DNA from 4 places in the Pseudoalteromonas qingdaonensis genome. Region 1 is predicted to be linked to each of the others. Evidence: predicted binding sites of a transcription regulator. Region 1 holds the regulator's gene; each other region holds the start of a gene.
What was found. The regulator LexA, encoded in region 1, represses DNA repair genes until DNA is damaged. The targets are predictions, from matches to a motif close to TACTGTATNNNNATACAGTA.
Positions count from the first base shown of each region.

Region 2: the regulator LexA is predicted to act here: its motif matches at 4,858-4,877, upstream of umuD (translesion error-prone DNA polymerase V autoproteolytic subunit).
Region 3: the regulator LexA is predicted to act here: its motif matches at 6,663-6,682, upstream of recN (DNA repair protein RecN).
Region 4: the regulator LexA is predicted to act here: its motif matches at 5,520-5,539, upstream of dinG (ATP-dependent DNA helicase DinG).

Region 1 covers NZ_JBCGCU010000005.1:203,025-211,016, forward strand. The annotation lists gene WCN91_RS06805 (transmembrane cytochrome oxidase associated protein) at 1-98, opposite strand, end outside; gene WCN91_RS06810 (SURF1 family protein) at 85-816, opposite strand; gene WCN91_RS06815 (DUF2909 family protein) at 846-1,148, shown strand; gene WCN91_RS06820 (cytochrome c oxidase subunit 3) at 1,048-1,923, opposite strand; gene WCN91_RS06825 (cytochrome c oxidase assembly protein) at 1,942-2,484, opposite strand; gene ctaD (cytochrome c oxidase subunit I) at 2,485-4,059, opposite strand; gene coxB (cytochrome c oxidase subunit II) at 4,056-5,189, opposite strand; gene lexA (transcriptional repressor LexA) at 5,507-6,124, opposite strand; gene WCN91_RS06845 (DUF924 family protein) at 6,246-6,776, opposite strand; gene WCN91_RS06850 (PaaI family thioesterase) at 7,028-7,492, shown strand; gene WCN91_RS06855 (hypothetical protein) at 7,872-7,992, opposite strand, start outside.
Region 2 covers NZ_JBCGCU010000001.1:86,520-94,511, reverse strand. The annotation lists gene WCN91_RS00440 (ATP-binding protein) at 1-2,036, opposite strand, end outside; partial or broken gene WCN91_RS00435 (cation:proton antiporter domain-containing protein) at 2,492-2,674, opposite strand; gene mobI (conjugative transfer protein MobI(A/C)) at 2,673-3,095, shown strand; gene umuC (translesion error-prone DNA polymerase V subunit UmuC) at 3,106-4,374, opposite strand; gene umuD (translesion error-prone DNA polymerase V autoproteolytic subunit) at 4,382-4,831, opposite strand; gene gloA (lactoylglutathione lyase) at 5,815-6,231, shown strand; gene WCN91_RS00410 (carboxymuconolactone decarboxylase family protein) at 6,942-7,181, opposite strand; gene WCN91_RS15155 (hypothetical protein) at 7,211-7,462, opposite strand; gene WCN91_RS15150 (SLAC1 family transporter) at 7,978-7,992, opposite strand, start outside.
Region 3 covers NZ_JBCGCU010000003.1:24,488-32,479, reverse strand. The annotation lists gene efpL (elongation factor P-like protein EfpL) at 42-608, shown strand; gene WCN91_RS03790 (hypothetical protein) at 988-1,527, opposite strand; gene WCN91_RS03785 (M48 family metallopeptidase) at 1,543-2,337, opposite strand; gene WCN91_RS03780 (multidrug effflux MFS transporter) at 2,549-3,742, shown strand; gene grpE (nucleotide exchange factor GrpE) at 3,936-4,505, opposite strand; gene WCN91_RS03770 (HrcA family transcriptional regulator) at 4,565-5,509, opposite strand; gene nadK (NAD(+) kinase) at 5,598-6,482, shown strand; gene recN (DNA repair protein RecN) at 6,709-7,992, shown strand, end outside.
Region 4 covers NZ_JBCGCU010000003.1:84,826-92,817, forward strand. The annotation lists gene WCN91_RS04045 (class II glutamine amidotransferase) at 1-591, shown strand, start outside; gene rsmS (pleiotropic regulatory protein RsmS) at 633-800, opposite strand; gene WCN91_RS04055 (late competence development ComFB family protein) at 772-1,062, opposite strand; gene WCN91_RS04060 (histone deacetylase family protein) at 1,150-2,058, opposite strand; gene WCN91_RS04065 (primosomal replication protein) at 2,055-2,663, opposite strand; gene WCN91_RS04070 (TSUP family transporter) at 2,663-3,439, opposite strand; gene dinG (ATP-dependent DNA helicase DinG) at 3,442-5,511, opposite strand; gene WCN91_RS04080 (DNA polymerase II) at 5,676-7,992, shown strand, end outside.

The DNA of each region.
Region 1 (7,992 bases):
TGGCCGGGCAACCAGCCGAAATATAAAACCGCCACAGCGGCAACAATTGGCAGCAAAAAGCAGCCGATAAATAACATAAGGGGTTTAGGTAGCTGCATGCGTTCTCCTTGCTCGCCAATAGGCACTTAAAGCAATCACCAGGGCCGCCAGGGCGATTAAAAACCACTGCCAGGCGTAGGCCTTGTGCTTGTCAGCCGACATGGTGACCGGCTGGTAATGAGGGGTGGCGCCTATGCCATCAATGGCATCTTGGGCATAGACCATAAAGGGATAAATGGGTTTGCGGGTTTGCTCGCTCATCTGGGTGATGACGATTTCTTGAATACGTTTGGGCCAGCCCTGCTCCACCAGGGTTTCGCTCAGGGTGAACTGTGCCAGTGGGCCTTCCTTGACCAAGGCCTGAGTCAGGGTGAGCTCTGATGGCAAGGCTATAGTGGGCAGCTCATTGCGCTGGCTCGGTGCTGGCACAAAGCCCAGATTGACCAACAGCCAGTTACTGGAGCCTGGCGCCAAGGCCAGTACCAGCAGATCATAACCGACCCGACCTTGATACACCTGATTGTCCAGCAACCAGTATTCGCTCTGCAGCTGAGCATCAAAGCGTACCTGCAAACCTGTGGCATCTTCGCTTTCGATATAGCGCAGCGCCTTGGTTAAAGGCATAACCCCCTGAGCCGACCAGGAATCCAGCAGCTGTTGTCTTTGCTGTTTTTGTTCTGCCCGCTCAAGCTGCCAAAAACCCAAGCGAGTACAAACAGTTACCGCGAGGATAACCAGCCCTATCCATAAAATTGCGCTAAGCTTAGCTGTAAACACTCAACCACCAACCTCGGAGTATCCGTATCTTGCTTATTAAAATTATAATTATTGCGCTCTTGCTGACCGTCATTTACACCCTTTTCCGCGCCTTACTGGCGATGATAAAATCCGATAACAAGGTGCCTATGTCGCGCTATTTGGGCAAACGCATCGCCCTGTGCATCCTTGTACTTATTATTATTTTGCTGGCGCAGCAGTTTGGTCTGCTGCGCTTTAATCCATCACCGATCACAACACATACACAAATACAAACAGGCACAACCACACCACATCTACAAAGTGCCAGTACCAGGCCGCTGCCTGAAATGCGAAGTGCTTTTCACTGCTAAAGTGCCCCTTTAATACCCGGATAAACACCACAATAAGCATTATGGTACCCAGGGTTACGTGCAGGCCGTGAAAGCCGGTTAGCATAAAGAAGGTGTTGCCATAAATGCCGGAATCCAGCTTCAGCCCTAAGTCCTGATAGGCGTGTATATATTCATAAACCTGCAAGCCAAGGAAGCTAAGCCCCAAAAGGACGGTTAATAGCAAAAAGAGCGTCAGTGGCCCGCGCTTATCTTTTTCAATGGCGGTGTGCGCAAACTGCAAGGTCACCGAAGACACCAAAAGGATAATGGTGTTGATAAGTGGCAGCCCCTGCCAGCCCATGGCCTGGGTTGTTGTGCCACCTGGGGTGCTTTCCAGCGGCCATGCCGATGTGAATTCAGGCCATAACACTTCGCCCGTCATCACATTATTGCCATCGCCACCGAGCCAAGGCACCGCCAGCATACGGGCGTAAAACAGCGCGCCGAAGAAGGCGGCAAAGAACATCACCTCGGAGAAAATAAACCAGCTCATGCCCTGTCTGAAGGAGCGGTCCATTTGCATTGAGTAGAGACCGCCGTGGGATTCGTTGATCACATTACGAAACCAGCCCACCAGCATATACAACAACACGGCAATACCGGCAAATAACAGATAATGACCATGGCTGCTTTCCTGCCCCATTTGCATCACGGTTAAGCCCGCACCGGCGGCAATAAAGAACAGCGCCACCGCACCGACTATCGGCCAGGGACTTTGCGCCGGCACATAGTACTTTTGATACTCTTCACTCATATTCATGCCTCATTTGGGTTATCGCGCCGACGCCACTAACGACTCGGGATGCTTGGCGCTGATATCAAAAAGCGTATATGACAGCGTTAGCTCCTCGTACTCGGGGGGCAACGCCGGATCGACATAAAATCTTAATTGATATTCTTGTTTTTCGTTGGCTTGCAGGGTTTGCTGGTCAAAGCAAAAGCAAGCCAGTTTATGTAGATATTTTGCCGCTAAACCCGGAGAGACAGACGGAATAGCCTGCATCACTCGGGCTTGATCACTGGTATTGGCTGCCGCAAAGGTCACCAGGCTCATCTCGCCGGGCTTAACCACCACAGACTGCTGCTGGGCGCTGACCTTAAAGGGCGCACCGCTTTGGGCATGAGTGGTAAAGCTCACGGTAACCTCACGGCTGTTATCCACCCGCTCGCTTTGTTGCGCCTGCTCCATGGAAGGCTTGCCATTAAGGCCGGTGACATCACAGAACACGTCGTACAAGGGCACCAGCGCAAAGGCAAAGGCGAACATGGCCAGGGTGCCTAATAACAGCTTTCTTAACAGCGGCATATGGTTCATTTATTTCACCTCGGGCGGCGTTTCAAAGGTGTGATAAGGCGCTGGTGAAGCCACCTGCCATTCCAAGCCCTCGGCTCCGTCCCAAACCTTAGCCGGCGCTTTTTCACCGCCCTTAATGCACTTAAACACCACAGCAACAAACAGCAGCTGCGACAGGCCAAAAGCAAAGCCGCCGATACTGATAATGGCGTTAAAGTCGGCAAACTGCAGCGCATAGTCGGGGATACGGCGTGGCATACCCGCAAGGCCAACAAAGTGCATGGGGAAGAAAAGCACATTGACGCTGATTAAGGACATCCAGAAGTGCCACTTCGCCAAGGTGGGGCTGTACATATGCCCGGTCCATTTCGGCAGCCAGTAATAAGCGGCGGCCATAATGGAGAACACAGCGCCAGTTACCAGCACATAGTGGAAGTGCGCCACCACGAAGTAGGTATCATGGTACTGGAAATCCACCGGCGTAATGGCCAGCATCAGGCCGGAGAAACCGCCCAGGGTAAAGAGCACAATAAAGGCGATGGCAAACATCATGGGCGCTTCAAAACTGATGGAGCCGCGCCACATGGTTGCCACCCAGTTGAACACCTTGACCCCGGTGGGCACGGATATCAGCATGGTGGAGTACATAAAGAAGAGCTCACCAGCGAGCGGCATGCCGGTGGTAAACATATGGTGCGCCCACACAATGAAAGACAACAAGGCGATGGACGCGGTGGCATACACCATGGAGGAGTAGCCAAACAGTTTTTTGCGCGAGAAGGCGGGCACTATGGTGGAGATAATACCAAATGCCGGCAAGATCATTATGTACACCTCGGGGTGACCGAAGAACCAGAAAATATGCTGGAACATCACGGGATCGCCACCACCGGCGGCATTAAAGAAATCGGTGCCGAAGTATTTGTCCGTCAGTACCATGGTCACCGCCCCGGCCAGCACCGGCATTACCGCAATCAACAGGAAGGCGGTGATAAGCCAGGTCCACACAAACAGCGGCAGTTTCATCCACTTCATGCCCGGCGCGCGCATGTTGACGATAGTCACTATGACGTTAATGGCACCCATAATGGAGCTGATCCCCATGATATGGATGGCAAATACAAACAGCGCTGTGTTGTCGTTACTGTAAGTGGTCGACAAAGGCGCGTAGAAGGTCCAACCAAATGCCGGGCCGCCTCCTTCCATAAACAGGGAGGCTAACAAAATGGCAAAGGCAAAGGGCAGGATCCAGAAGCTCCAGTTATTCATGCGCGGCAAGGCCATGTCCGGTGCCCCGATCATCATGGGGATCATCCAGTTAGCCAGGCCGGTAAAGGCCGGCATTACCGCACCGAAGACCATGATCAAACCATGGACTGTGGTCATCTGGTTAAAAAAGTGCGGATCAACCAGTTGTAATCCCGGCTGGAACAGTTCGGCGCGGATCACCATGGCCATGGCACCGCCGGTTAAAAACATCAGCAACGAAAACAGCAGGTAAAGCGTGCCTATGTCTTTATGGTTCGTGGTAAAGAGCCAGCGTTTAATACCAGTTGCAGGCCCGTGGTGTTCATGTGTCGCAGCGGCTGTACTCATTGTTCTTCCCCATCAATAAAGGCCTGAATTGCACTTGGTTGCACAACATCGCCGGTGTCATTACCGAACGCATTACGCTGATAGGTGATAACACCCGCTAGCTCTTTAAGTGTGAGCTGGCTAACAAATGCCTGCATGGCGGTGCCTGGTTTACCGTGCACCACAATATCGATGTGATCTTTAATTTCGCCAGTTGCGATTGGGCTGCCCTTGATAGCAGGGAACACCCCGGCAAGGCCCAAACCTGTGGGTTGGTGACAGGCGGCACAGCGGGCCATATAAGCCTGCTCGCCCAGAGCCATCAGCTCGTCTTTTGATAGAGTTTGGTCAAGCAAGGCCGCATCGGCCTGGGCTTGGTCCAACACAGCCTGTTTTTGCCCTGCCAGCCAGGTATCGAATTCCGCCGGTGCCTTGGCCTCAACTACCACGGGCATAAAGCCGTGGTCTTTACCACACAGCTCGGCACATTGGCCGCGATAGATACCGGTTTCGTTAACCTTGGTCCAGGCCTCATTGATAAAGCCTGGGTTGGCGTCTTTTTTCACCGCAAAGTCCGGCACCCACCAGGAATGGATAACATCGTCCGAGGTCATCAGGAAGCGTACTTTTTTACCGGTTGGGATCACCAGTGGCTTATCCACTTCAAGAAGGTAGTTCTCGCCTTTCTTCTGAGCGTTCTGAATTTGTTCCTGTGGCGTGGCCAGTAAGGAATAAAAGCCCACATCATGGCCCATATACTCGTAATGCCACTTCCACTGCGAGCCGGTGATCTTTATGGTGATATCGGCCTTGCTGGTATCTTCCATGGCAATCAAGGTCTTGGTCGCAGGTACCGCCATGCCGATAAGGATAAGAAAGGGAATTGCGGTCCAAATAATTTCGACCTTAGTGCTCTCGTGAAAAGATGCGGGCTGCGCACCTTTTGACTTACGGTGCCTTAGTAAGGCCCAAAACATGATAGTGAACACTATCACCCCAATCACACAACAGATTATAAATATCGTCATGTGTAACTGGTAAACATTCTCGCTGATATCCGTCACCCCTGGGCGCAAATTATAATCACTATTTGCAAAAGCCAAGTGCGGGGCAAACAGACACAGCAACATGAGGGAGCACAGCTGCTTCATGTACCATCTCCTTAAAACGCGCAACGCAAAAAGAGAAGAGGCAATTACTGCTAGCCAATCTTCATTATTATTATGCTTAGAACTGGCCGATTACATTTACTTTACACAAAGCGATTAAAAAGCAACCAGCAAAGCCTGTAATCTAACCAATTAGTCAAGATTTGAACGAATAGCAAGAAATGAAGCGTTTTTGTTTTGCTTTTTTAAATAAATATTTGTGGAATATTCAAACTGTTAGCTAACAGTGAAAGAAGGGAGAAAAGCGTCGTAAAACCCCCAATAAACGGCGTATCGGGGGCCAAAATACCAAATAAAACCTACATCCAGTCGGCGTTTCGAATTACACCAACCGCTAAGCCCTCAATATCAAAAGATTCATGTTCTAAATCGACTTCGATAGGAGCAAATTCTTCATTTTCCGCATGCAGTAAAACCTTGCGGCCGGCCTTTTCCAGGCGTTTCACGGTTACGTCGTCACCCACTCGGGCCACCACCACCTGACCGTTTTCGGCCACCTGAGCACGATGTACCGCCAGCAGGTCGCCATCAAGAATACCTATATCCTTCATACTCATGCCATTAACCCGTAACAGATAGTCCGCCGCCGGCTTAAACAACATGGGGTCGATTTGGCAATGACTCTCGATATGTTCCTGCGCCAAAATAGGCTCACCGGCGGCAACGCGACCGATTAACGGCAGGCCTAATTGCTCCGGCTCTTCTTCCTCAACCAGCTGAATACCTCGGCTGGCACCGGGTTTCATTCTGATCACCCCTTTTTTGGCCAGCGCCTTAAGGTGCTCCTCGGCAGCATTGGCACTGCGAAAACCTAATGTTTGTGCAATTTCGGCGCGCGTTGGCGGCATGCCGGTATCTTTAATAAAGACTTTGATCAGCTCTAAAATTTGCGATTGGCGATTAGTTAAAGGGCGCATACAACTGGTTTTCCATACAGTACATTTAACTGTGAGTATATACAGTTGTCAGAAAATCGCAAATAAAATCAGGGAATTTACGGAAGTCGCCCCCTCTCCTCTTTAGCCCCACAGCGACAAGTTAAAAGCCACTGCTGGGCGTCTCCAGAAAAGCTTGCTCCTCGGGGGGCGACCGACACCCGAGTATGGCGTTGCGATGGGGGTAGCGACCAAAGCGGTCAATAATAGCCTTACGGGCCAGCTCATAGGAATAACTCTCCAAAGGTCGAAACAGGTGCTCGGCAAGTATATGAATGGCGGTGCTTTCGCTGTGCATATAAGGCATATATAAAAAACTACGCTCCTGCTCGGTTAGCAGCAGATCGTAACCCTTTTCTAGCGCATGCTGAGCCAGACACAGGGCTTGCGCATCCTGAGCAAAGGCGCTGGCGGTATCGCGATATATATTACGGGAGAATTGATCCAGCACGATAATTTCACAGAGCGCCCCTTTGGCACTTCGACGCCATTGATACAGCTCACCCCGACTGGCAGCGCGGTGGGTTTCGGCAAACAACTCAGTGACTTGAGCGTCGAACCCCTCACTCTTTTTAAACCAATCCTCTGGCTGGCACTGATAAAACCAAAAATCATACACGGATTGAAAGTCCATAACCTCTCCTGCGCATTAACCCTTAAGCCGTTACAAACAGTCTAGTCAATTCAGGGGTTCGGATGATGACAAGGAGGCGATATTTTTGCTCACAACCCCAGATACAGCCGCCCGCTCTTCCCTCCCTGCGCAAGCTAACCATCGTAAAAGACTTGCAGATGCCGGAGCATGTGCAGCATTATGTGAGCCAGGTTGCCATCGTGAGCAACACCCGAGCATTCACAGACCTTGCCACATAAGGAGCAGTAAGCATGAGCACACGTATTTGGGCACAGGAAATCGATTTTGATCTTTGCCGCCAACTAGACCTCGGCGTCGGCGGCAAAGGCACCTTGATGACCAAACTCGGTATTGAAATCAGCGAAATCGGCGACGACTACCTGGTGGCCACCATGCCAATCGACAACGAGCTCTACAACCCCATGGGCATAGTCCACGGCGGCGCCTACGTGGTACTGGCCGAAACCGTCGCCAGCTACGCCGCCAACTTTGTTGTCGATACCAGCAAATACTACTGCGTCGGCCAGGAGATCAACGCCAACCACCTCAAAGCCTCACGCACCGGTACCCTCAAAGCCGTAACCAAACCCGTGCATATCGGCGGCCGCTCTTCCGTGTGGGAGATTAAGATTTATAACAGCGCGGGCGATTTGTGTTGTATTTCAAGGATGACCGCAGCGGTGGTGGAGAAGCGATCAAAGGGCACCGGCCTTTAATGCGGGATTGTTTCTGCACCTTGTCTGTAGGCGAGGCTTTAGCCTTGCGAAAGGCGCTTCGATTTTAGATTTTGTCGCGTTGGCGACAACAACCAAAGAGGGAGTGATTCGACTCCCCCTTTGGAAACCCCGCGAACCCGGGATTCGCTAATGCTTCCGAACTCAAGCTTTTGTTAAGCGTTTCGTTTTGCTTTCGACAAGGTTTAACGAGGTGTCCTACCTCGGTAAACCTAGCTCGATATCCCTATCTCGCTGTCTCTAGCACACTCCACAACAAAAGCCGATTTCTACAGCGCGAATCAAAACGGGAGCAACTTGTTGCGAGTCGAGCGTCCATAGGACCCGTTTTTGATGGTGCTTGTTATACATGCAGTGTCTATCAGACCCTGCTGTAACTAATATTTTGATTTACTGTACCATCAATAATTAAATAGCTGATTCCGCAATTACATTTAACGTTGCCAACCACTTTATTCAGCGATAGACCTGCAACACTAAGA
Region 2 (7,992 bases), on a different contig from region 1:
ATAAGCGCCTGGTTATCATGATTATCTTCGGCCACCAGTATTTCGCCGTCAAACTGCTGCCAGCTTAAGGTCGGCATCGACTCCCTGACCGGCTGCATTTCCTGGGCGCCATAATAGAAGTCTTGGGCTTCATACACCTGGTTACACTTGATTGTAATGGTAAAGCGACTGCCAATGCCCTGCTGGCTATGTGCATGGACATCACCGCCAAGCAATTGCGCCAGATTTTTCGCGATACACAGGCCCAGGCCACTGCCGCCAAAACGGCGGGTGGTGGTGGTGTCGGCCTGCTCAAAGGGCTTAAAGATACGGGTTAGCTCTTGCTCTGAGATACCTATGCCGGTGTCGCTGACTACGCACTCAAGTATGTCATCATGATAGCCGACCTCCAATTGCACCTGGCCTTGGGCGGTAAATTTAACCGCATTGGTGAGGATATTGAGGAGGATCTGCTTAATACGGGTTTGGTCGCTGTTAAGGTATTTGGGCAAGGGGAACTGGTAGTTGATGGCAAACTCCAGCTGTTTTTGTTGTGCTTGGGGCTTGACTATGGAATTTAAGTCGTCAAACAGCTCATACAGTGACACCGGCTCGCGGTTCATCGCCAGCTTTTCCGCCTCAATTTTTGAGAGATCCAAGATATTGTTGATCAGCTCCAGCAGGTGGCGTGAGTTACGTAGCACGGTGGCAAGCTGCTGTTGTACCTTATTTTCATCAATCTGGTTGTTTTCCAGCAGTTGCTCGGTAAAGCCCATGATGGCGGTTAGCGGGGTGCGAATTTCATGGCTCATATTGGCTAAGAAGCGGCTTTTTAACTGGTTGGCTTGCTCTGCCTGCTCAATGGCCTGTTCCAGTGCCTTATTGGTTTGCTCAAGCTCCAGGGTGCGCTCTTCAACTCTTTGCTCCAAGGTGTCTTTGTAATTTTTTAGCTCGACCTGAGAGTGATAAATCTTGCTTACCATGTTGTTAAAGTCGCTAAACAACTGACCAACTTCATCGCTGCGTTTGTCATCTAGGCGCACGGTCAGATCGTTGGCACCAACGCGGTGACTGGCAGCCCCTAATTGCTCTATGGGGTTAAGCAGCAAGTTGCGCACCACGATAAAGATAAGCACCGGCAGGGTGACGATGGAGATAAGCACGATCAGTGCGGTGATCAGACTTATCAGCTTACCGGCCTGATAGAGCATTTCTTTTGGAATGCTGGTAACGAAATAATGGCCGTCGGGTATTTGCACGCCATAGAGCATACGCTCCGTTTTATCGACGCTCTCAAGCACAATTTCATTAAGGCGGCCATTGTCGGCCCAGAGATCTATGGCCTCTAAATCCTGCTTGCTCAGGGTTTTGCCAAGCAGGGTATGGTTAGAACTAAACAGTACCTTACCTTGCTCGGTCAGCAATAAATTCAAGGTGTTGTTATAGGGCGCCTCTAAAATTGCGGTGTTTAAAACCGTCGGTTGCACCCTAAATATGATATGGCCCAGCAGCACAGGGCGCTCCAAATGGTAGTCTGGGGCAAACACCTTTTGCGCAAAGTAAAGGCTGGTTTCGCCATTGTCATCTTGCACCATAAACTGCTGGCGACGCAAAGAGCTGGTTTGCAGTTGCTCGAAAAACGGATATTGCTGCGGCGCACTTTGCAGTGTGGTGGAAAAGTAAGCGTAACTTTCCTGCTCGCTGGAAATAAAGTTAATGCTAAGAATATCCGGATAAGCCTCGGTATAGCTGCTAAATACGTCGAGCAGAGCACCTAGGTGCGCGGTGTAGGAGCTTTTGGGGTACTCGAGCTGATGTAAAAAGTTTTGCAGCACAGGCGAGGTGCTAAGCAGTTCCGTGGTGGAATGATAGACATTGAGCGAGTGAAACACCTTGTTCTGCTGCTGCTCTACAAAGCGACTAACAATCAATTGCGCTTGCTGCTCTGAGGAGCTGGTGACATTGGTAAGGGTAAAGCCACCTAAAAACAGCAAGGGTAAGATCACCACTGGGGTGATGTACCACAATAAGCGAATACTGAGCTTGCTTGTTTTCACTGTGCGCCTCCTTGCAACGTCTTAAAATAGCCTGAGCGCGTTATGGCCATCGCCACAACAAAAAAATTATACAAAATGCTCAGCAATAATACACATAGGTGGGTCAGTAAGTCACTTTTACTTGTATTCGGCGCTTTTGTGCACACCCTAAAGTCGGTATAATCTCGGGCATTACTGTCTTTATAATTTAATTGCGACTTAACCGCCTTGCCGTGGTTGGGTCGACAGCGAGCCTTAAACGCTTGTATAGGAAATTATTCCTCTCAATCGACCTGTTTCGGGTAGATATGACAAGCTAGAAAGAAATATTATCGCAGACATTCATGTTAATGTAGCTGGCGATGTATTGCTGAGCATGAAGTCTACAGCATAGATCAACACACCCTCTATACATCGGTTTTTATTTGAAAGTGTTTAAAGCCTTCGGCAGTTTTTAGCTTCGCTCTCCTAATCTATACGGTAATAAAAAAGAGCCCGAGGAGGAGTCCTTTAAAAGGCTCAATGTTAGCTTCCAACTCGTGCCTGAACTCGCTATTGGCAAGTACTACGCCAGCTAGGAACGCGCCCAGGGCAGGGGAAAGACCAACTAACCCCATCAGAGCGGCGATACCGATAATAAGCATTAACGCCGTCGCTGTGAAAATTTCACGTAGATGTGACGAAGCAGAGGTATCAGATTTACTTCAACAAGAAACAGACAGGCTAAAAGCGCTGGCACGAGCTGAAGTTGATGACTTTTGGGTTACCCATTACAAGGTTCGCGAAAATGCGTCCTTTAAAGATTGGGGGCTGCTTGGTGTCCGTATCAGAGACTTTAAGTATGGCTTTGGCATTGAGTGGTACATCAACAGTTTTCACGGTCAACGAGACAACCGCGTGGTATTTAGCAAGGGGCTGCGTATCTCAAAGACGAAGCTGAGATACTCATTTTTGGACTGCCAAGGTTTGGCCAAAGAATGGGAGTTAGCGCTGGCCATGGAGAAAGAAGAATTCTTCAGTGATATTCGACGCCAAGTTGATAAGCTCAACATGCTGCGTCGCAGATTGAATGCCTATTGAGTTAACTGCGCTACTTCACTCGCGGCAACTGGTCCCAGCGTGTTGTGTAGGCGGGAGACAAATGCTCTCGCTTCATCGACCAATCTTTCTTCGTACCTTGTCCAGCAAAGAAAACCTTTCCGGCACCACTTTGGTTAATGGTGTCCAATACAGACATTAACTGTTGGCTATTAGAGCGGGTCGATACGTCATCGAATAGTCCTGGTTGAAACATGCCAGGATTGTAAAAGTCAGACAGCATGACGCCCGCTTTAGCATAACGAAAACCATCCTTCCAAATTCGCTTGAGTAAGTGATTGGCCAGTTCGATAAAATCCCGCGTATCGCAACTGGGGATCAGCAACTCGCCCGATGCGGAATTGCTGTACTGCGGCTCGTCGTCCTTGAAGGGGCTGGTACGTATAAACAGGGTCAGCACTTTGGCTTGCTGCTGTTCTTTGCGTAGCTTCTCAGTGGCGCGGGTTGCGTATTCGCATATGGCTTCACGTAACAATTCAAAGTGCGTTACTTTTGCGCCAAATGAACGGCTACAGACGATTTGTTTCTTAATTGGCGGGATCTCTTCAAGTTCAATGCACGACTCACCATTGAGTTCTCTGACGGTTCTCTCTAAAACCACCGAAAACTGGTCTCTGATGGCTCTAGGAGAGGCATTGGCGAGGTCTAAGGCTGTGGTGATACCCAACGCATTTAAACGCTTAGAAAGCCGTCTACCAACGCCCCAAACATCATCAACCGGAACTAATGCGAGTAATCGACGTTGTCGATCTGGATTGGTCAGGTCTACAACCCCCTGAGTGGCGGGATACTTTTTGGCGGCATGGTTTGCCAGTTTGGCGAGTGTTTTAGTCGGTGCAATGCCTACACAGACGGTGATCCCAATCCAGTTACCTATCCGCTCTCGCACTTGTTGTCCGAACTCGACAAGGGATATGGCAGACTCAATACCGGTTAAGTCCAAAAACGCTTCGTCAATGGAGTAAACCTCTACTCGTGGTGCCATTTCCTCCAAAGTGCGCATCACTCGACTGCTCAAATCTGCGTACAGCGCGTAATTGGACGAGAATGCCAAAATGCCATGGCGCTGCATTTCAGCTTTGACCTGAAAGACGGGTACGCCCATTTTTATACCGAGTAACTTAGCTTCACGTGAGCGTGCAACCACGCAGCCGTCATTGTTAGACAGCACCACAACCGGCGTATCTTTTAAATCAGGACGAAACAGCTTCTCACAACTGGCGTAAAAATTGTTGCAGTCCACCAAGGCAAATACAGGCATGGGATCGTCACGACTTACGGCGCATGTTTCGCACCACATTGGTGACCACACCAAATATCTCCAACTCTGTTCCTTCAGGAATATGGATGGGCTCATACGCTTGGTTTCTTGGGATCAGCTTGACGCACGGCCTTAGTTGAAGCTCCTTTACCGTGAGTTCACCATGGATACTCGCGATGACAATGTCACCGTGTTCGGCTTGGGCAGAGCGATCAACCACCAGAATATCATCTGGGTGAATCCCGGCATCAATCATTGAATCACCTTCAACACGCACAAAGAAGGTTGCAGCTGGTCGCTTGATGCACAGCTCGTTGAGGTCGAGCGTTTGCTCAACATAATCCTGCGCTGGTGAGGGAAAACCAGCAGAAACACGTTCCATAAACAATGGAATACGAAGGCGCTTGGCTTTAATGAAGGCAAGTGCGCCGCTACGGCCTATCAGCGAGACACTCATGACGAACCTCGAAAAATCACAATTAATACTGTTTATTTGTACAGTATCCAATGCTATGCTGATTTCTACAAGTAAAATTGTAGGTAAAACTGATGTTGTTCGAGTAAGACGCTGTGTTGTCGGTGATTTATTTTTTGTGTTGAAAAACTAGATGTGGGGGATCGCTCGCCCTCGTCAAAGCCTGCAAGGCTTGGACAATACTGCTTCTGCCTACTGCTCTTGTTTCTGTTACTGCTACTGGTTAACGCATGGGTCAAGTAACCGTCAAATAAGGCTTGTTGAACCCTTTGAAAAGGGGTTGGCTAAGCCATACGTAAAGGGTATCGGTAAGGGTTACCTAAAGGGTTTAGCTAAGGCTTTCTGAAAGGCTTAGTCAAAGCCTTCATACATGAGTCACCCAGTAGAAAGATCAAAAAAACGCTGAGGTATCCAAGGTGCATTTAGAGATACCTGTGGCACAGTGAAATAACCCAAAGCGAACAATAGAATTGAAGAGGAACCATCAATGACAAGAGATACTTTTGGTAACGACACGGCCGCTGGCGATAATGGAGTCTTGGTCTATCGAAACACCGCCATTAATTAGCAGCTTTCTACTGTAATCATGTCTTAGATATGATTTGCCTTACTTGATGTAATCCGTAACTAGCTAATTTAGCAAGTTGATGGTTTCACGCAGTGAGGACCATCATCTTGGTAAGCCTTCTGGGAAGAAATCTATAGAGTGCTCGTTCTAAATTTGCTACTATTTTTGTAAAGAATAATTGGCTTGATTTCATAAAAATTTCAGCCTTTAAGACACTTGATTGACAAGATTTACAATTTTCGTAATGGATTATTGAGGCGGAAAGGCATCATTAGGCTTTGTGTAATGGGCGCTTCCACTCACTCACCCACTAAATCGAACGCATTTTTAGTAAATATAAAGTGAAAGTATACGCAGATAGTTAATGCTATTTGAAAATGAAAGCTAGGAGTTAAAAATGTCAAACAGTCGAATTCTACACACCATGCTACGCGTGGGTGATCTAGACAGATCCATCCAATTTTACACTGACGTTATGGGTATGAAGCTGCTTCGTACCAACGAAAACAAAGACTATGAATACACGCTTGCCTTCCTAGGCTACGGTGATGAGTCAGAAAGTGCGGTTATTGAGCTGACTTACAACTGGGGTACAACAGAATATGACCTGGGCAATGCTTATGGCCATATCGCAATCGGTGTGGATGACATCTACACGACTTGTGACGCTATCAAAGCGGTTGGCGGTAACGTAACGCGTGAACCAGGTCCGGTTAAAGGTGGTACGACTCATATCGCTTTCGTAAAAGATCCAGATGGCTACATGATCGAGCTGATCCAAAACACACAAGCAACGGCAGGTCTAGAAGGCTAATACGTCTCTGGTGAGCGGTTGTTGAAAGCATAAACAAAGTGCAGTTGTGGGACCTGCCTTTTATTTATAAACAAATAGCCTTACTTGATAATGGTTATCGTTTAGATTTAAGTCCGGCTTCGATATGTGGGATAACGATAATGATCAATGAATGGGAAAAACACACACTTCTGGCCGATACCGGTCGCTGCTAGCACGTTTGTGCACCTTTCTGTGTTTAAAGCAATTTATGCTTGAGCATACTGAACCTAGATTTGACCAAATTTATCTTATGTCAAAATAGGCATTTCTGACAACATTTAGCCCTAGGTAAGCTAAATGTTAAATTTATTATCGAGAAGTGTCACTATAAGGAGAATTTACCAAACCTAGTTGAATACAGAATTGCCTTGACAAAGAGGGGAGTACAGCTTTCGGGTAGTTATTTTTGTAACGAGGTTCAGGCATGAGGTTCAATTAATCTATGTAGCCGATCTGATTGTAACTTATTGATTTAGTTTTTCTGATTAATTGATGACATCCGCTTCATTACCATCATTGGACTCAGAGCTATGAATTTAACGATGCTCTTAAACTTGGAGTCAGCTTTCGCCGGATAGGTTTTATTTAAGTAATCAATAATGTTTTTTCGATTAAACATTAAAGCCCAATCACGTGCTGTCATATTGGTTTTATTGGTTAGCTGTGGATTTGAACCGCGAATTCAACTCTTATCTGGAAGCACCTGCTTTAACCGCTGCTTCAACGTGGTAACCGATACAGGCATCACAACGGACATTGATGGCAACCGCAACTGCGATAAGCTCTTTATACTTGGTTTCCATAGCGCCCGGAGCAAAAGCTGCCTTGTGAAGACTTAAAAAAGCGTTGAGAGTATCAGGGCTCTCTTTTCGAAAAGCGGAACCTAATTTGCGTTGTTGCTGATCAATATCTGTATAATTTTTACTCATAACTTTACCTTAGTTGTATATTCAAATCTTTAATCTGGCTTGCATATTTCACCGGCTCTTCTGGCTTTGAATGTATTAAATGAAAGCCACAGAATTAAAAGATTTAGGCATCCTAATAGCGCTAAACCCATATAGAAGTATTCAGGTGGCTGAGCTAGCTCGGCATATCTAAACAGAGCGACATTAAAAGCTGCTACCGGAAATGAAAAAGCCCAGGATGAAAGATAAAACCCATCTTTTCGAAATTGATGGTATTGAGCACCAGCAAAATGGCGGTGAATAGTGCAACAGAAGCAAGTATTTTGGATAAGTCAGTTCTGGTACTAGGGTCTGTTTATCTTTGCGGTTTACTTTATGTTCAATCTAAACGCATTCTGATGAATATAATCGCTGATTTATGTGGTTAAATTCATCCATGAAGCTTGGTTACATCGCGCATCCATGCGCTCACCTCGCTAAGCTGCGAAGCATTGCTTCGGTCTTGCTCGCCTATGTACATAGCGAGCAACACAGAGCAGGATGCGTTTAGATGAACCCGCAGGGCAGCGCTTGTAGCGCATTTCTACTGTGTTGTTACATGTTTATGTAGAATAACTACACCACACATGTGCCGCCTTGTATAAATACACTACAAACTGCTGCAAAAACGAACAACAAAGGTCAACAGACCCTAGTGAGCTTTAGGACACAAAGCGAATGGATGGTGGTGCTAATAGATATACAGCATGGGTTTAAAACGTGTTGGCAGAGCTTCGTGAAAAATCAAACGGTTGGTAATGATGGTTAATAGCACCATTCAAAAAACAATACC
Region 3 (7,992 bases), on a different contig from region 1:
CGGGTAACTTAACCCGGTCAATTTAATTAGGAAGTAAGACTATGCCTAAGGCTAGCGAAATTAAAAAGCACGCCGCCATTGATTACAATGGTCGCGTTATGATCGTCCGTGATATCGAGCGCTCTGTGCCTCAGGGCCGCGCCGGTGGTAGCCTGTACCGTATGCGCATGTATGACGTGGTTGACGGTGGTAAGGTTGATGAAACCTTCAAAGCCGAAGACATGCTGAACTTTGCCGACCTACAGCGCCGCGCTGCTATGTTCTCGTACGTTGATGGCGACGAGTACATCTTTATGGATGATGAAGATTACACGCCGTACCACCTGAACAAAAGCAGCATTGCCGAGCAGTTGTTGTTTATCGACGAGTCGACCAAGGGTGTGCAGGTAGTGCTAGTAGAAGGCCGTCCGGTTTCTGTGGACTTACCAACCAGCGTTGAACTAGTGATTGAAGACACCTCTCCATCAATTAAAGGTGCCTCTGCCAGTGCGCGTACTAAGCCAGCTACCTTAACCACAGGTCTTGTGGTTCAGGTGCCAGAGCACATCTCAAGCGGCGATAAAATTAAAATCAATACCGCCGAGAGCAAGTTTATTAGCCGCGCCTAATAACTACCTCGCAATTGAAAAAGGTGAGCACTTGCTCACCTTTTTTATTTTCAGTCAGTCACAACCGGTAATTGCAATGTTTCAGACGTCATATCCCCTTCATCACACCCGAAAAGTGAAAATTGAAGCGCAATTAGCAAACATGGATGTTTGCAAAGCTATGTCCGGGACAAGGAAGTACCGTACATAGCGGTTGCGTACATTTCAATTTTCATTTTGAGGAAGGAATGTGATGTCGGGGCGACGTTTTCTTGGTTCGTTCTTTTTCGTCGTTCAAAAAGAATGAACGAGGGACTCATGGATGAGGCCAGATAAAAGCCTGGGAAGGCAATGTAATACGTAACCTAAGGGCTATGCTGATAATAATCCCTAATTCATATTACTGTCGGTCGCAATTGCCAGTGTCCAATTCATAGCGCTGCTGCGACATAAAATACCACTTGCCGTTTTGCTGCTCTAAAGTAGCCTCAACATAATAAGGAAACTGCTGTAGCTCCTGCAGCGAGTAAAAACCAAGCGAGCGTTGGCAACGCCAATAGAGCACCTGCCGGCTGCTGCTGGCATCCCGAGATTCTATGGTGTGCACCGTATAGGGCCCCTTAGAGGTATAGTGCTCAGCATCACTCACCAGGCTTTGTCTGCCGATCAGCAAAACCACAGTATGTACTGCACATATTAGTACCACACACTGCAGCGCAATTGTGATGGCGGGAGCATACTGCCGCCGCGGTACGCCCCACCATAGGTAGGCCGTAAGTACGGCCATACCCAGTAATTTAACCAGGTTAAAGGTCGGCGCTATGCCCGCCATAAACTCGGGGCTGCGCCACTGAATAGCAAATACAGGCGCCGAGATCAGGCTGTCTAAGGTCAAGGCCGCAGCCAGCAGCAAGGCCAAGCACAGGGCTAGCTTAGGCATGCTACTAACCCAGAATTAACGACACTGAGGACGCTTACCCTGACTTCTAGCCTGCTGATACAAGGCGTTGGCAGCTTGCATGCGCTTTTGCAGGTCGTTAATACGGCTAGTTGGCGCCGGGTGCGTAGATAAGAACTCAGGAGGCGTCGCACCGCCGCTTTTCGCCATATTTTGCCACAGGGCAACAGATTGCTGTGGTTCAAAACCCGCCTTGGCCATCAGCTCCAGACCCACTTCATCGGCTTCGCTTTCATGGGTACGGCTAAATGGCAATATCACACCATACTGAGCGCCCAAACCAAGAGCCGCCATGATTTCATTGCGATAACCTATCTCACCCATATCCATTGCCACGGCGCCAATTTGCATACCGGTTTGCAGCATTTGGCTTTGTGAAGCACGTTCATTGGAGTGCTCGGCAATCACATGGCCCACTTCATGGCCAATCACGGTCGCTAGTTGATCCTGGTTCTGCGCGACCTTAAGTAAGCCGGTGTGCACACCTATATGGCCGCCTGGCAGGGCGAAGGCATTGGCCGAGTCTTCCTCAAATACCACCACTTCCCACTTTTGCTGCGCATATTTTGCCGGCAACACCTGGATCACTGCATCAGCCACACATTGCACATAAGCATTGGTGCGTGAGTCGGTATTAACCTTTTGTTCTTTTTTCATCTGCTCAAAGCTGGCGCCGCCTAACTGGCTCATTTGTGCATCGGAATACAAGGTCACCTGAGTGCGCCCGGTAGGTGAGGTTTTACAACCGGCGATAACGGCCGCCACACTAAGGGCTAAGATTAGTTTTTTCATTATTAATACTTCCCATTTTCTCTTGCGACAAGCATAGCAAACCATAAACGCAACGCCTAGCGTCGAATAAAGTGTCTAATTAACATAATGTTAATAAGGTTTCCCTATTCCCTTCTAAACCTTGGTGCTATAGTGAACAAACTAGGCACTGTACGCTGCCTGCGCACTTTCCCCTAGTCTCTCCATCACCAACTTAGAAGATATTGTATCTATGTCCTTAACCGACACAAGAACGCCCAGTCGGCGTGTGCTATTGCCTTTGTTGGCCAGTATTGTGGCAATTACGCCGCTGGCCGTGGATATGTATTTGCCGGCCATGGTGCAAATTGCCAAAGATCTTGGCGCCACCATGCCCCAGGTGCAAATTTCCCTGAGCGTATACCTGGCTGGCTATGCTTTAGGCATGCTGTTTTTTGGCCCCATTGCCGACCAAATGGGCCGTCGCCGTTTGGCCCGTATCGGCCTTACCTTGTTTGGGCTCAGCTCGGTGGCTTTGGCTTTTTGCGAAGACATCTATCTATTTTGGTTACTGCGCAGTGTGCAGGCCTTTACCGGCGCCGCCGCAACCGTGGTGGTGCCCGGTATTATTCGCCATATTTATCAGCAAAATACCGCCAAGGGTATGAGCTATGTGTCGATGATCATGATGGTTGCGCCACTGGCAGCGCCCAGCATAGGCTCGGCAATTCTAACCCTGGCGCAGTGGCAGGTAATATTTCTGGTACTCGGCGGCTATGCCTTCGCGTGTCTGGCCTGGGTGCAGATGCACCTGATCGATATCCCCATTTATCGCAGTGAGCACCGTGGTCTGAAACTGTTTTTTGCCAGCTATGCCGTGGTTCTCAGTGAGGCTAAGGCTCGCGCCGATATACTTAGCTCCATGCTGGCCTCCTTTGCGTTTTTCTGCTTTTTAACCTCGGTGCCCTTTATCTACTTGGATTATTTTGCGGTTTCGGAGCAACTCTTTGGCCTGCTCTTTGCGTTTAATGTTATCGCCTTGATGCTGGGTAACTTTATTAACACCCGGGTGGTGCCTAAGGTGGGCTCGCGCAATATGCTGTATTTTGGTCTGGCTCTGGCGCTTGTCAGCGGCAGCGCCTTGTTGGCCTTTAGCCTGATGGAGCAGTCGCTGTACTACATAGTGTGGAGCATAGCGCCGCTGATGATGAGTTTAGGCATTATCGCCTCTAATGCCGATGCCCTTATTCTAATGGAATTTGAGCGTAACTCAGGAACGGCTACGGCGGTTATAGGTACACTGCGCTTTGGCAGCGGTGCTTTAGTGGGACCCTTTTTAGCGCTAATTCATCCGGTGAATGCGGTGCCCTTCTCCACCATGATGTTTGTGGCTATTATCCTAATCGCTGTGACTCAGCTTTGGCAGCGCAAAAAAAATGCCCACTAATACCAATTCACTTAAATAGCTAATCATTCTAGCGGGCTAAATATCATGCTCACGGTGTTGGAATTTTTCAATGTAGAATAACTACATAAGAAAAATTCCGCCTTGTGATCATATCATTTATCCAGCGCTATATCTGATCTCATACTTAACAGAATTGGTATAACAAGCGGGCATTTTTCTATTAATCAAAATCTTAAGAAGCTTTCGATACCATAACCATGGCCGGGCGTAACAAACGGCCGTTCAGGGTGTAACCCTTTTGCATTACAGCGATTACAGTATTAGGTGCAACATCTTCGCTCGGTTGCATTGCCATGGCTTGATGAAGTTCTGGGTTAAACGCCTCACCCTGAGGGTTAACCACTTCGACATTGAACTTGCCAACGGCTTCAACAAAGCTTTTGGCCGTCATTTCGATGCCTTCAAGCATAGGTGCCAAGGCTTCATTTTCTTTGTCGGCAAATTCGATGGCACGCTCTAGGTTATCGATCACCGGAAGCAGTTCGTTGGCAAACTTCTCGAGCGCAAACTTATGTGCTTTTTCAACATCTTGTGCAGCACGACGACGAATGTTTTCAACTTCGGCGGCGGCGCGGATCACGCTGTCTTTTTGCTCTTCAACGGTTTGTTTTGCAGCTTCTAATTCCGCGTATAGAGCCGCTAACTCAGCTTCAATGCTTTGCTCTTGTGAGCCCTGCTCTTGCTCGGCTTGCGCCTCAAGATTTTCCTGTTCGTGTTCGTTAGCCTGGGATTGCTCAGACATCTTTATATTCTCCAAAAACTGCGTAACTGCGATTCATTATGGGGATGTATTTAGCGGATTCAAGAGTCAAGGTGCTCGATTTGCGCAAATTCTTGAATGATCGCCTCAATCGGCGCCGACTTTGGCAAAATCACGCAAAATCGGCTTTGATATTCCTGGTTGGCAAAGTAAGCCAGACTAAAAACTAAGAAGGGTTCAAAACCCGGTAAGGGCAACTGATCGCCAAACAGCACGGACACACCGTTGCGAAACGCCAGCTTATCTTCGATGCCATGTAAGAAACGCGCACCTATGTTTAGCTCCTGCTCGCTGTTTGTGTAGGCATAAAGGTTATTTTCGCCGACCACTATACTGTTGTCGCTGCCCAGTTTATTTCCTAACTCCCGCGTCCACTGCGCCAAGGAGCCATGACAATAATGAGGCGCGGTGCGGCTCATGGCCTTCATTCGGTGCAAGCCTTCAAGCAGGTTTTGCTGCGCAAAAACCGAATTCAACCAGGTGGCAAACTGATAGCGAATATCATCATTGGCCTCAAGGGGCTTGGTAATAAGGATATTGTGGCCCTGACCTTGGCGGTCCAACAGCAGCACCAGCCAATGGGTGCGGTCAAAGTCCAGCACTTCTACGCGGAACACCCACTGAGTGGTAACCTGAGGCAAACCAACACAACAACACACCTTGTAGCGCCGCGCCAGATGATGGGCAAATTCCACCAGTTTTTCCTGTGGCGGCTGCCAATATTGACCAAGCTGATCTAGATGAAAGTAGGAATCGAACCAAAAATCAAAACCTTGCTGGGTAGGAATACGTCCGGCCGAGGTATGGGGCGAATAGAGTAAGCCTAGTTTTTCGAGGCGTGCCATGGCATTGCGTACGGTGGCGCTGCACACCGCCATGCCCTTTTGCTTGGCAATACGAGAAGAGGCAACCGGCAGACCCTGACCGTCGCAGTATAAACTCATTACCGCAGAGAATATCTGCTCATCACGTGGAGATAATTTCATATTGTTATAATTTAGGCTCTTTGCCTCAGTTTCAACCCCACCACTTTTGCGTTACTCTATAAAGAGTTACTACATTTATGGCACAGATATGAGCGCTTCTTTTAAAACTATTGGCTTAATTGGTAAAGCAAATCATGAAGGCGCGGCGCTGACATTACAACGCCTCTATGCCTTTTTGCAAGCTTTAGGTTACCGGGTCCTGGTGGAGCGTCATTATGGCGGCCAATTGGCGAATCCAGAAGACGCTAATCTGGTCAATTTGGTCGAGCTCGGTGAGCAAGCGGACCTGGCCATAGTGGTCGGCGGTGACGGCAATATGCTTGGCGCCGCGCGGGTACTGGCCCGTTTTAATGTGGCCGTGATCGGCGTTAACCGCGGCAAACTGGGGTTTTTAACCGACCTTAACCCAGATGGCTTTGAACCCGCGCTGGAGCAAGTGCTCAGCGGTCATTATATAGAAGAAAAGCGCTTCTTGCTGGAAGTGGAAGTGTTTCGCCATGCCGAGCTTAAAAGTGCCAACTCGGCGATGAATGAAGCTGTGCTGCACGCCGACAAGGTGGCGCACATGATCGAATTCGAATGCTTTATTAACGATGATTTTGTGTTTTCGCAAAAATCTGATGGTCTGATAGTGTCAACGCCGACCGGCTCCACCGCCTATTCATTATCTGGCGGCGGCCCTATTCTTACTCCGGGTCTTAATGCCATGTCCTTGGTGCCCATGTTCCCTCATACCCTATCAAGCCGCCCCTTGGTGGTCGATGGTGATAGCGTTATTCGCCTTAAACTGAGCTTGGATAACACCGACAGCCTGCAGGTCAGTTGCGACAGCCATGTGGTGCTGGCTACATTGCCAGGCGATGAGGTGGTGATCAAAAAAGCGGAAAAACCGCTGCGCTTAATTCATCCCACGGATTACTCCTACTATAACGTGCTGCGCCAAAAACTAAATTGGGGCTCACGCCTGTATTAAAGTTACTTTGGAATACATCAGCGAGGGAGTTTTCAGCGCAAGCTAACCGAGGTTAACAAGGTATAGGCTTTAACTAAGCCAGGTATCGAGTACAAGCCACCAGCTAGAGAGCCTGACAACAAATGTACCGAGCCAGAGCAAGCGTAAATTGTTTAAAATTTAATTTGCAAAAAAAACAACTACTGTATAGATTAACAGTTAGTGTATAACTGGATGGATAAACAGTATGCTTTCGGGATTAACCATTTCTAATTTTGCTATTGTTAGCGAGCTTGAAACCCAATGGCATGCCGGTATGACCGCAATAACAGGGGAAACCGGTGCAGGTAAATCGATTGCCATCGATGCTCTCTCTCTGTGCTTAGGTGAGCGTGCCGATGCCGCGGCAGTGCGCCCCGGTGCCAAACAAGCGGACATTAGCGCCCGTTTCGATATTAGTCGCCTGCCCAAGGCGCAACAGTTTTTGCAAGAGCATATGCTCGAGGCCGATGAGCAAGAATGCCTGCTGCGACGCGTAGTGGCGAAAAATGGCCGCAGCAAAAGCTATATCAACGGCATCAGTGTTACCGCCGCTCAGTTAAAGGAATTGGGGCAACACCTATTATCCATCCATGGTCAGCATGCGCACCAGCTATTGCTGAAAAACGACCATCAGCTGCAATTACTCGATGGCTACGCCGGCCATAAATCCTTACTTGAAAATACGGCGCAAAGCTTTAGCCAATACCAAAAGTTACAGTTGGAGCAGCGCGAGTTAGAGGCCAAACACGCCCAGCAACAGGCACAAAAACAACTGCTTGAATATCAGGTCGCCGAGCTCGATGAATTTGCTTTAGAAGACGGCGAATATGAGCAAATTGAGGTGGAGCATAATCGTCTTAGCCATGCTCAGCACTTGCTGGAAGGCTCACAGCAGCAACTTTATGCCCTGTACGAAGGCGATGAGCAAACCATTAACGGCGCCCTACAGCACAGTGCTATTGCCATTAGCGAGCTGGCCGCCATAGACCCAAGCTTAGAAGGCATCGCCGCCATGCTTAACGATGCCTGCGTGCAGGTAGAAGAGGCAAGCCGTGAGCTGCGCGGTTATTGCGATAGCGCTGAGCTTGATCCGGAGCGCTTAGCCCAGCTCGATGAACGCTTGGGCACCGCCATCACCTTGGCGCGCAAGCATATGGTTGAACCTAAGGCTCTGGCTGCACATCACCAGCAAATTAAAACGGATCTGGAAGCTATTTGTGTTGATGATGAGCGCCTGGCTCAGCTCGATGCTGAGATAACCGAAGCACTGAATGAATATCAGCAATGCTGCGAGCAGTTATCCGCCAGCCGTAAAGCCGCAGCGCAAGAATTAAGCGAACTGATCGGCGCCAGTATGCATGAGCTGTCGATGGAAAATGGCCGCTTTGCCATTGCTCTCGATTTTGACTTAGCACGCACACCCAGCCGCCTTGGTTTAGACCGCATCGAATTTTTGGTAAGCACCAACCCGGGCCAACCCATGCAGGCG
Region 4 (7,992 bases), on a different contig from region 1:
GAAATTGCTAAGCTGGTGCGTGCTTATCCCATTAAAAGTAAATCTGTGATAAGCCATATTCGTCAAGCCAATCGCGGTCGAACCTGTTTGGAGAATACCCATCCTTTTACCCGTGAGTTGTGGGGCAAGGAAATTACTTATGCCCATAATGGCCAGTTATCCAATTACAATGACCTTAAGCCGAGCTATTACCAGCCGGTAGGTAACACAGATAGTGAGTTGGCGTTTTGTTGGTTACTTGATCAAATTCGCGAAAAGTATCCAAAGCGCCCCTCGAATATGGCCCCCGTATTTCGCTACGCGGCTAAATTAGCGCATCATTTGCGTGAGAAAGGGGTGTTTAATATGTTGTTGACAGATGGCGTCTATGTGCTGGCGTATTGCACCAATAATTTGCACTGGATCACCCGTCGTGCACCCTTTGGCAAGGCAACCTTGATCGACACCGAATTGGTGGTGAATTTTCAAGAAGAAACCACCCCCAACGATATAGTCACAGTGATAGCGACGCGGCCACTCACTAATGACGAGTGCTGGCATAAAATGGAGCCGGGTGAGTTCGCTTTATTTAAGCTTGGGGAAAAGATTTAAGACTAGTCTCTTGCGGCGCTGAATTTATTGGCGCCGTAGTGTTATGAGTTTGACTCTTTGACGCGCAACTCCAAGTCGCGTTTGACAATTTCTAAAGCGCTTAGGGCCAGGTGCGGGTCTATATTATGTTGCTCCAGCAGCATGATCAGATCGACTGCCAGTTTGACGTCATCCGGGGCTTTATCTAGGGGCTTGCCTGAATTCTCCATGGTTTCCTCGTTTTGCTATTAAACCGCGAGCCACTTCAATGGCTGCCTGTACCTGCAACCGCATGTGGGCGGCTTCTTCTGCAGACAAATAAAACAACATATCGACATCGGAGCGGATATAACGTGATGGCAGTTGATTTAAAGCGGTGCAGCTAAGATCGGCCAAGGTATCTTCATCATAGTTTTGCTGCAACTGCTGCTGTGCCATTTCTTCAACTACGAGTTTTTCATAGTAATTATGAACATCGTCATGTAACTTCATGAATTCTATGCTCTAATCTAATTGATACCCAATTATCATAGCGCACCAGAAACAGCTGTCCAGCAAATACCTTTTGCCTTGCGGGGGTTATTTCTGGTAGTTATGGTAGGCGCTTAGCAACAACTGCCAATGCACATCCACCACCCGCTCCAAGTTACGTTGATAACCACCGCCGAGGGCGCAGCATAATGGAATGTTTTTTTCTTTCGCCATGGTCATCACTAGGGTATCGCGCTGGCGAACCGCTTCAAGGGATAGGGACAGGGAGCCAAGTTCATCCTCGGCCACCACATCGGCTCCGGCGTTATACAGGATTATATCTGGTTGATGCAGGCGCAGTACCAGATTAAGCGCCGTTTTCAGGGTTTCAAGATAAAGGGCATCATCGCAGCCCATCGGCAGCGGGAAATCATAATCCGAGCTTTGCTTAAGGCGGGGAAAGTTCTGCTCGCCATGTAAAGAGAGGGTGATGATATCCGCATCATCGCCGAGAATGCTGGCGCTGCCATCGCCCTGATGGACATCCAAATCAAGCAGTAACACGGTATCTACACGCCCTTGCTGTATCAGCTCGCGGGCGGCGATGGCGAAGTCGTTAAAGATACAGTAGCCACTGCCATGGTCGGCAAAGGCATGATGATAACCACCGGCCAGGTTTACCGCTATGCCGTGCTCCAGCGCGCAATAGGCGGCGCCCAGAGAATTGCCCACAGACTGTAAGGTGCGTGCTACTAAGGCCTCGCTGTGAGGGAAGCCTATGCGTTTTTGGGCGCTGGCGGGCAAGGTGCCGCCGATAAAGTCATCTATATATTCTGCTGTGTGAGCCCGAGCTAGCTGCGCTAGTGTGGCAGGCTCGGCACACTGTAATTGCACAGCTTTACCAAGCTCAGGATCTGCAAGCAAGCGCTCGTGTAGCAGGTGGTATTTATTGATAGGAAAGCGATGGTGCGCCGGTAAGGGCAGTGCCGAATACAGGGGATGATAAAAGACATTCATCGCGCTTGCTGTTTTTCCGCGTATTGAATGCGCTCTTCACAGGCCCCTATGGCTTTACGACAGCGTCCCAAACGGGCGTGTAATGCCAGTATTTCTTTATTTAACTGACCTGCTTGCTCACCCTGTGCCTTGTGTAACAGCTGCTGACGTTCGCTTATCATCAGCTCTAAGCGGCGCTCAAACTCATGGTTTTTGGCCAGCTCCTGATAGAGCTCACTGGTGGGCTGAATGAGCTGCTGCACCGCCTTTTGGTATTTTCTCGCCCTGCTACTTGGGGTATTTTCCTTTTCCCAAACCGGGGTGGCCTTTAATACTTTGACTATGGCTTCTATCTGCTCGCTGAGCTGGGTCAGGGCAAAGCGGTACTGGTGGCGCGCCGCTTGTAGCTCGCTGCGCCCAAGTCGCTCTAACTGTTGTTCGACTTCATCCACATAGTCGAGTAACTGCATGCTGCGGGTATTAAACACCGAACGCTCAAACAGGGCGTGCTGGTTCTGCATATAGCGGTTTTTGGCAAACCACTTGGCCTTATCGAATTGGTCTGCATCATGGCGCAAACGCTGCACCTGCTGCTTTAATCTACTCAGGGCATCGGCGCGCGCCATTAGAGATAGGCCTCATAAACAAGTTTTAGTGCCAGCAGGATCACCACGGTATTAAATACCGGGCGGATCACCTTAGAGCCAAAGCGAATGGCCGAGTGGGCACCCAGCCAGGCGCCGAACATTAAAAACAGTCCCATGGTAATGCCGAGGATAAAATTCACATGACCCAGGGCAACAAAGGTGATCAGGGATATAAAGTTGCTGACAAAATTCATCGAGCGCGCCAGGCCGCAGTTCAGCAATAGGTTCATCTTGTATAAAACACTGTTGCTGGCGGTCCAGAAGGTGCCTGTGCCCGGGCCGGCGATGCCGTCAAAAAAGCCCAGCGCCAAGCCTTGCAACCATTGCTTCACGCGCAGAATGGGAGTGAGAATGGGCAGTTTATCGCTTTGCTCGGGACTGAGTTTGCCAAATAAAGAATAAATGGCCACCAGGATGATCACCACGGGGATCAGTTTATTTAAAAATTCGATGCTGAGACGGTCAACGATCAAGGTGCCTATGGCCGCACCAATGGCGGTGGCGACAATTGAGCCGGCCCAAAAAGCCGGGTCGAATAAGCGCTTACGGTAATAGGTGACGCTGGCGGTCAGGGAGCCGAAGCTGGCAGCCAACTTGTTGGTGCCTAAGGTTAAATGAGGCGGCAGGCCAGCGGTTAAAAGTGCCGGCACAGTGAGCATGCCACCACCGCCGGCAATGGCATCGATAAAACCAGCGGCCAGTGCCACGGCGCACAGTATGGCCCAGGTAGAAGGGTCGATCGCTAATTCAAACATGATCAGTCAATTTGTCTTTTAAATGGCGGCAAGGTATCAAGCATCGCCTTACCATATCTTTTGCTGACTAAGCGCCTGTCGTAGATAGTAATGCGACCGCTATCGCGTTCTTTGCGCAGTAGTCTACCACAGCTTTGTACTAATTTCTTAGCCGCATCGGGCACGGTAATGGATAAAAACGGGTTGCCTCCCTTGCTTTGTACAAACTCGGCTTGAGCTTCTTCAATGGGTGAGGTAGGCACCGCAAAGGGGATCTTGGTGATCACCAGGTTAGTAAGGTAATCGCCAGGTAAATCAAGACCTTCCGATAGGCTTTGGGTACCAAATAAAATACTGCCCTGGCCATCATCAATGCGTTTCTTATGACGGCGCACTAGGGCGTCCCGAGATATTTCTCCTTGCATTAATATGTCCCAGCCTTGTTTGCGCAGACGCTCGGCCACATGCTGCATTTGCCAGTAGGAGGCGAACAGCACTAGGTTAGCCTGTTTCTTTTCTAAACTCTGGGGCAAGGCTTTGACTAGATAGTCACTAAAGGCTTTATCCGTGGGTTCACATTCGGTTTTTGGAATATGTAACAGGGCTTGCTGCGGGTAATCAAAGGGTGAAGGCACCTTGATAAACTTAACACCTGGCTCGCCACGCAGGCCGCTTTCATGGGCAAAATGTTCAAACGAACCAAGAGCCGTGAGTGTGGCCGAGCAGAGCACGGCGCCGGCACATTCTCGCCATAATTTGTCTTTAAGATAAAAACCCACTTCGATAGGGCAGTCGCTGAGCAGGTAATCATGGTGATTTTTGTACTCCATGCGCTTTATCCAGCGGGCATGAGGCACGCTTTCACTGTGTTTGCTGTAGCTTGACCAAAGTTTATACAGGGTTTCTAAACGGGCGATGTATTGGCCGCTTTCGGCCAGCAAGGGCTCGGCGATAAAGCCCTTCACATCACCATCGTTAACATCACTGCTGAGCGCTTCGTGCATTTTATTCAGGGTGCGTAGCGCGATTTTTGCAGCCTCGCCTATGTCCTGTGCCTGCTGTGTAAGTTGCTCTGGTAAAAGGCCATGGGCGAAGCGATAGGTATGGTCTTCATTGTATTCATAGGCGGCGCTATCGAGCATGGTCAACACGGCTTTATGGCCACGGCCGATATCATCGACGGCATCGTTTAGCTTAAATTGGCTGCCTGCGGCACTGGCACTGAAAATGGTTTGTGCCATTTTGCCGCTGAACTTAAGTAATTTCTCCAGCCAATCCTGGGTACCCTTGATGGTCGCCGCGGCGGAGGAAAAATCTCGGGTAATATGGGCGAGGTGATGCGCCTCGTCTATCACATAAATGCAGTTTTCCGGCTCGGGCAAAATAACCCCGCCGCCAAGGTCTAGGTCTGCCAGTAACAAACTATGGTTGGCAATCAGTACATCCATTTGCGCAATTTTATTGCGCGCCAGATGGAAGGGGCAGGTTTGGTGTGCCTTCATTTGCCGTTGGCAGGAATGCTTATCACCGCTGATCAACCCCCAGACTCTATCCGGTATTACATCGGCCCAAGAGTCTCTGTCGCCCTGCCATTTCTTATTGCTATAGGCCTGATGCAATTGCTTCAGGCATTTTTGCTCCATCTCACTGAGCGGCGAGCTGAGTGTGGGCATCAATGCCATTTGCTGTTCATCGCCGTTGACGGCATTTTCCAGCTTGTGGGCGCAGATATAACGGCCTCGTCCTTTAACCAGATCATAGCTAAAGCTCAAGCCGCTGTGCTCGGCAAAAAATGGCAGCTCTTTATAGATAAGTTGCTCTTGCAATGCGACCGTTGCGGTGGAAATAACTAACTTCTTATTTGCTTTTAGGGCGATGGGCAGAGCACCCAAACAATAAGCCAAAGATTTACCCGTGCCCGTGCCCGCTTCGATAACGCAGATGCGTTGCTTTTTGTCATACTCACCGGCCAGGGTTTTGGCTATTTCCGCCACCAGGTAGTTTTGGCTCGGCCTGGGTCGATAATCCTCAAGGCTGGTAGCGATCCGCTGATGAGCGGTACGTATGGTCTTTTTAAGCGGATCACAGAGCATGATTTAACTTATGTATATATTTACAGTGCTGATATTCTAGGGGGACTAGAAGAAAGACTCAAGGATTAGTCAACCAGAGTCTACTACTTGGCATCTTTAGCTGCTGTAATTATGGCGCTGCTTGGTTACACTGGTGCCATATCTGAAGTTTGAGTGAACCCGCCTTGTCTACGCCTAACCCTGCCACCGCCGGTTTTATCCTTTCCATGCAAACGCAGCAGCGCCGCCATGGTATTTATTATGTTGCCTGGCTGGCTACCGAGCGTGGTCCGGTTAAGGTCATATCGACGGCGCAAAAGGCGGTGTTTTTTATCGCGCAAAAAAATAGTGCGAGCGCCGAGCGTATCCTCTCATCTCTTTCAGGCCAGTATCAGCAACGTACTCTGACGCTTAAAACATTTGCGGGTGAGCCAGTCTGTGCGCTTTATTTTTCTTCTCTGCAAGATTATTACCAGAGCAGAGAGTTACTGCGTGAGCAGGGTATCGAACTCTATGAGGATGATATCCGTCCGCAAGAACAATTCTTAATGGAGCGCTTTATTCGCGGTGGCGTTTGGGTGCAAGGCGAAGCGTCCGGCGGTGATAACAGTCTAATTCGTAACGCCCGCTTTAAAGCTAATGATGGCTTTCGCCCCAAGCTCTCCATGTTGTCGCTAGACTTGGAGTGCAGTCCCGAGGGCATTTTATACAGTGTGGCCTTGGTGAGTGAGCACAGCCGCCAGGTGTTTATGATAGGCACAAGCCCCAGCGCAGGCTCAGAGCAACCTTGGCTTGAATATGTAGAGGACGAAGCTGCGCTTCTATATGCGCTTATTGAGCAAATTAAAAATTTAGATCCGGACTTAATTATCGGCTGGAATGTGGCTGACTTTGATATGCAGCTTTTGTGTTTTCGTGCCCAGCAATTGGGTATTGAGCTCACCCTGGGACGCGATAGCGAAGCTGTGATCTGGCGCGGTGGTCAGGTTAATAAGCTAATAGTACCGGGGCGGGTGGTCCTCGATGGCATTGATATGTTAAAAAATGCCACCTACCACTTTAACAGTTACAGCCTGGATAATGTCGCCGCCGAGGTGCTCGGCGAGTGTAAATTGCTGGAGCAGGGGGATAAGCTCGGCGCCATACAGCGTCTTTTCCATCAGGATAAACTTAAGTTAGCCGAATACAACCTTAAAGACAGTGAGTTGGTACTGGCGATATTCAATAAGCTGGAGCTGTGCGAATTTGCCGTAGCTCGTGCTCAGCTTACCGGTTTACCACTTGAGCGCTTAGGAGGCTCGGTGGCGGCATTTACCAACCTGTATCTTCCCCATTTGCATCGTAGTGGCTATGTCGCCCCGAACTTGGGCGATCATGGCCTGAGCTTTGATAGCCCCGGGGGCTATGTGATGGACTCCACACCAGGGCTTTACGTTAACGTTGCCGTGCTCGATTTTAAAAGTCTGTATCCGAGCATTATTCGCACCTTTTGTATCGACCCCATGGCGCTTATCCTGGGTTTGCAGCAGCCGCAAGACAGTGTGCCGGGGTTTAATCATGCTTATTTCTCTCGCACCGAGCATCACCTGCCGCTATTAGTATCCAATTTGGCCGAGGCGCGTCAACGGGCAAAAAATGATGGCGATCACCATTTGCAGCAGGCGATCAAGATTATTATGAATAGTCTCTATGGCGTGCTCGGTTCAAAGGGCTGTCGCTTTTATGATCCCAGGTTATCAAGCTCTATCACCTTGCGCGGCCATGAAATTATGCAAACCACCAAAATGTGGCTTGAGGAATTGGGTGTTACCGTTATTTACGGTGACACGGATTCGACCTTTGTGGCCCTGCCTAGGGAACTGGATGAAGCGCAAAGTCATCACGTTGCAGCGGACTTGGTGGCAAAAATTAATCAAAAATGGCGTGCTAGATTAAAAAATAACCTAAAGTTAACCAGTTATCTCGAGTTAGAGTATGAGAGCTTGTATAGGCCATTTTTTATGCCAAAAGCTCGTCATAAGGATATTGGCAGCAAAAAGCGTTATGCGGGTTTGTTAGCACAAGCAGATTATCGTCTGGTGTTTAAAGGAATGGAGTCGGTACGTAGCGACTGGACGCAGTTCGCCCGGGATTTTCAACAAGACTTATTTAAAGCATTATTTACAGGCGGCGACCTGCAACAGGTGGTTGCAGAGTATCTAGATAAGCTGCACCACTGCGATGATGTGAAACTCCTTACCTATAGCAAACGTTTGGGTAAAGACCCTGATCACTATACAAAAGCTATCCCTCCTCATGTGCGCGCCGCGCGGGGATCCGATAAAGGATTCAGTAAGGGTGACTGGGTGCATTATGTTATAACCCTCTCGGGGCCAAAGCTGCTGCCGACCACGCAACCGCTGGACTTAGACCACTATTTAGAAAAGCAATTACGGCCCATTATTGATGACCTTCAGGGCCTTGGAATTAACATTAATTACGGCCACTCAGGCAAACAATTTC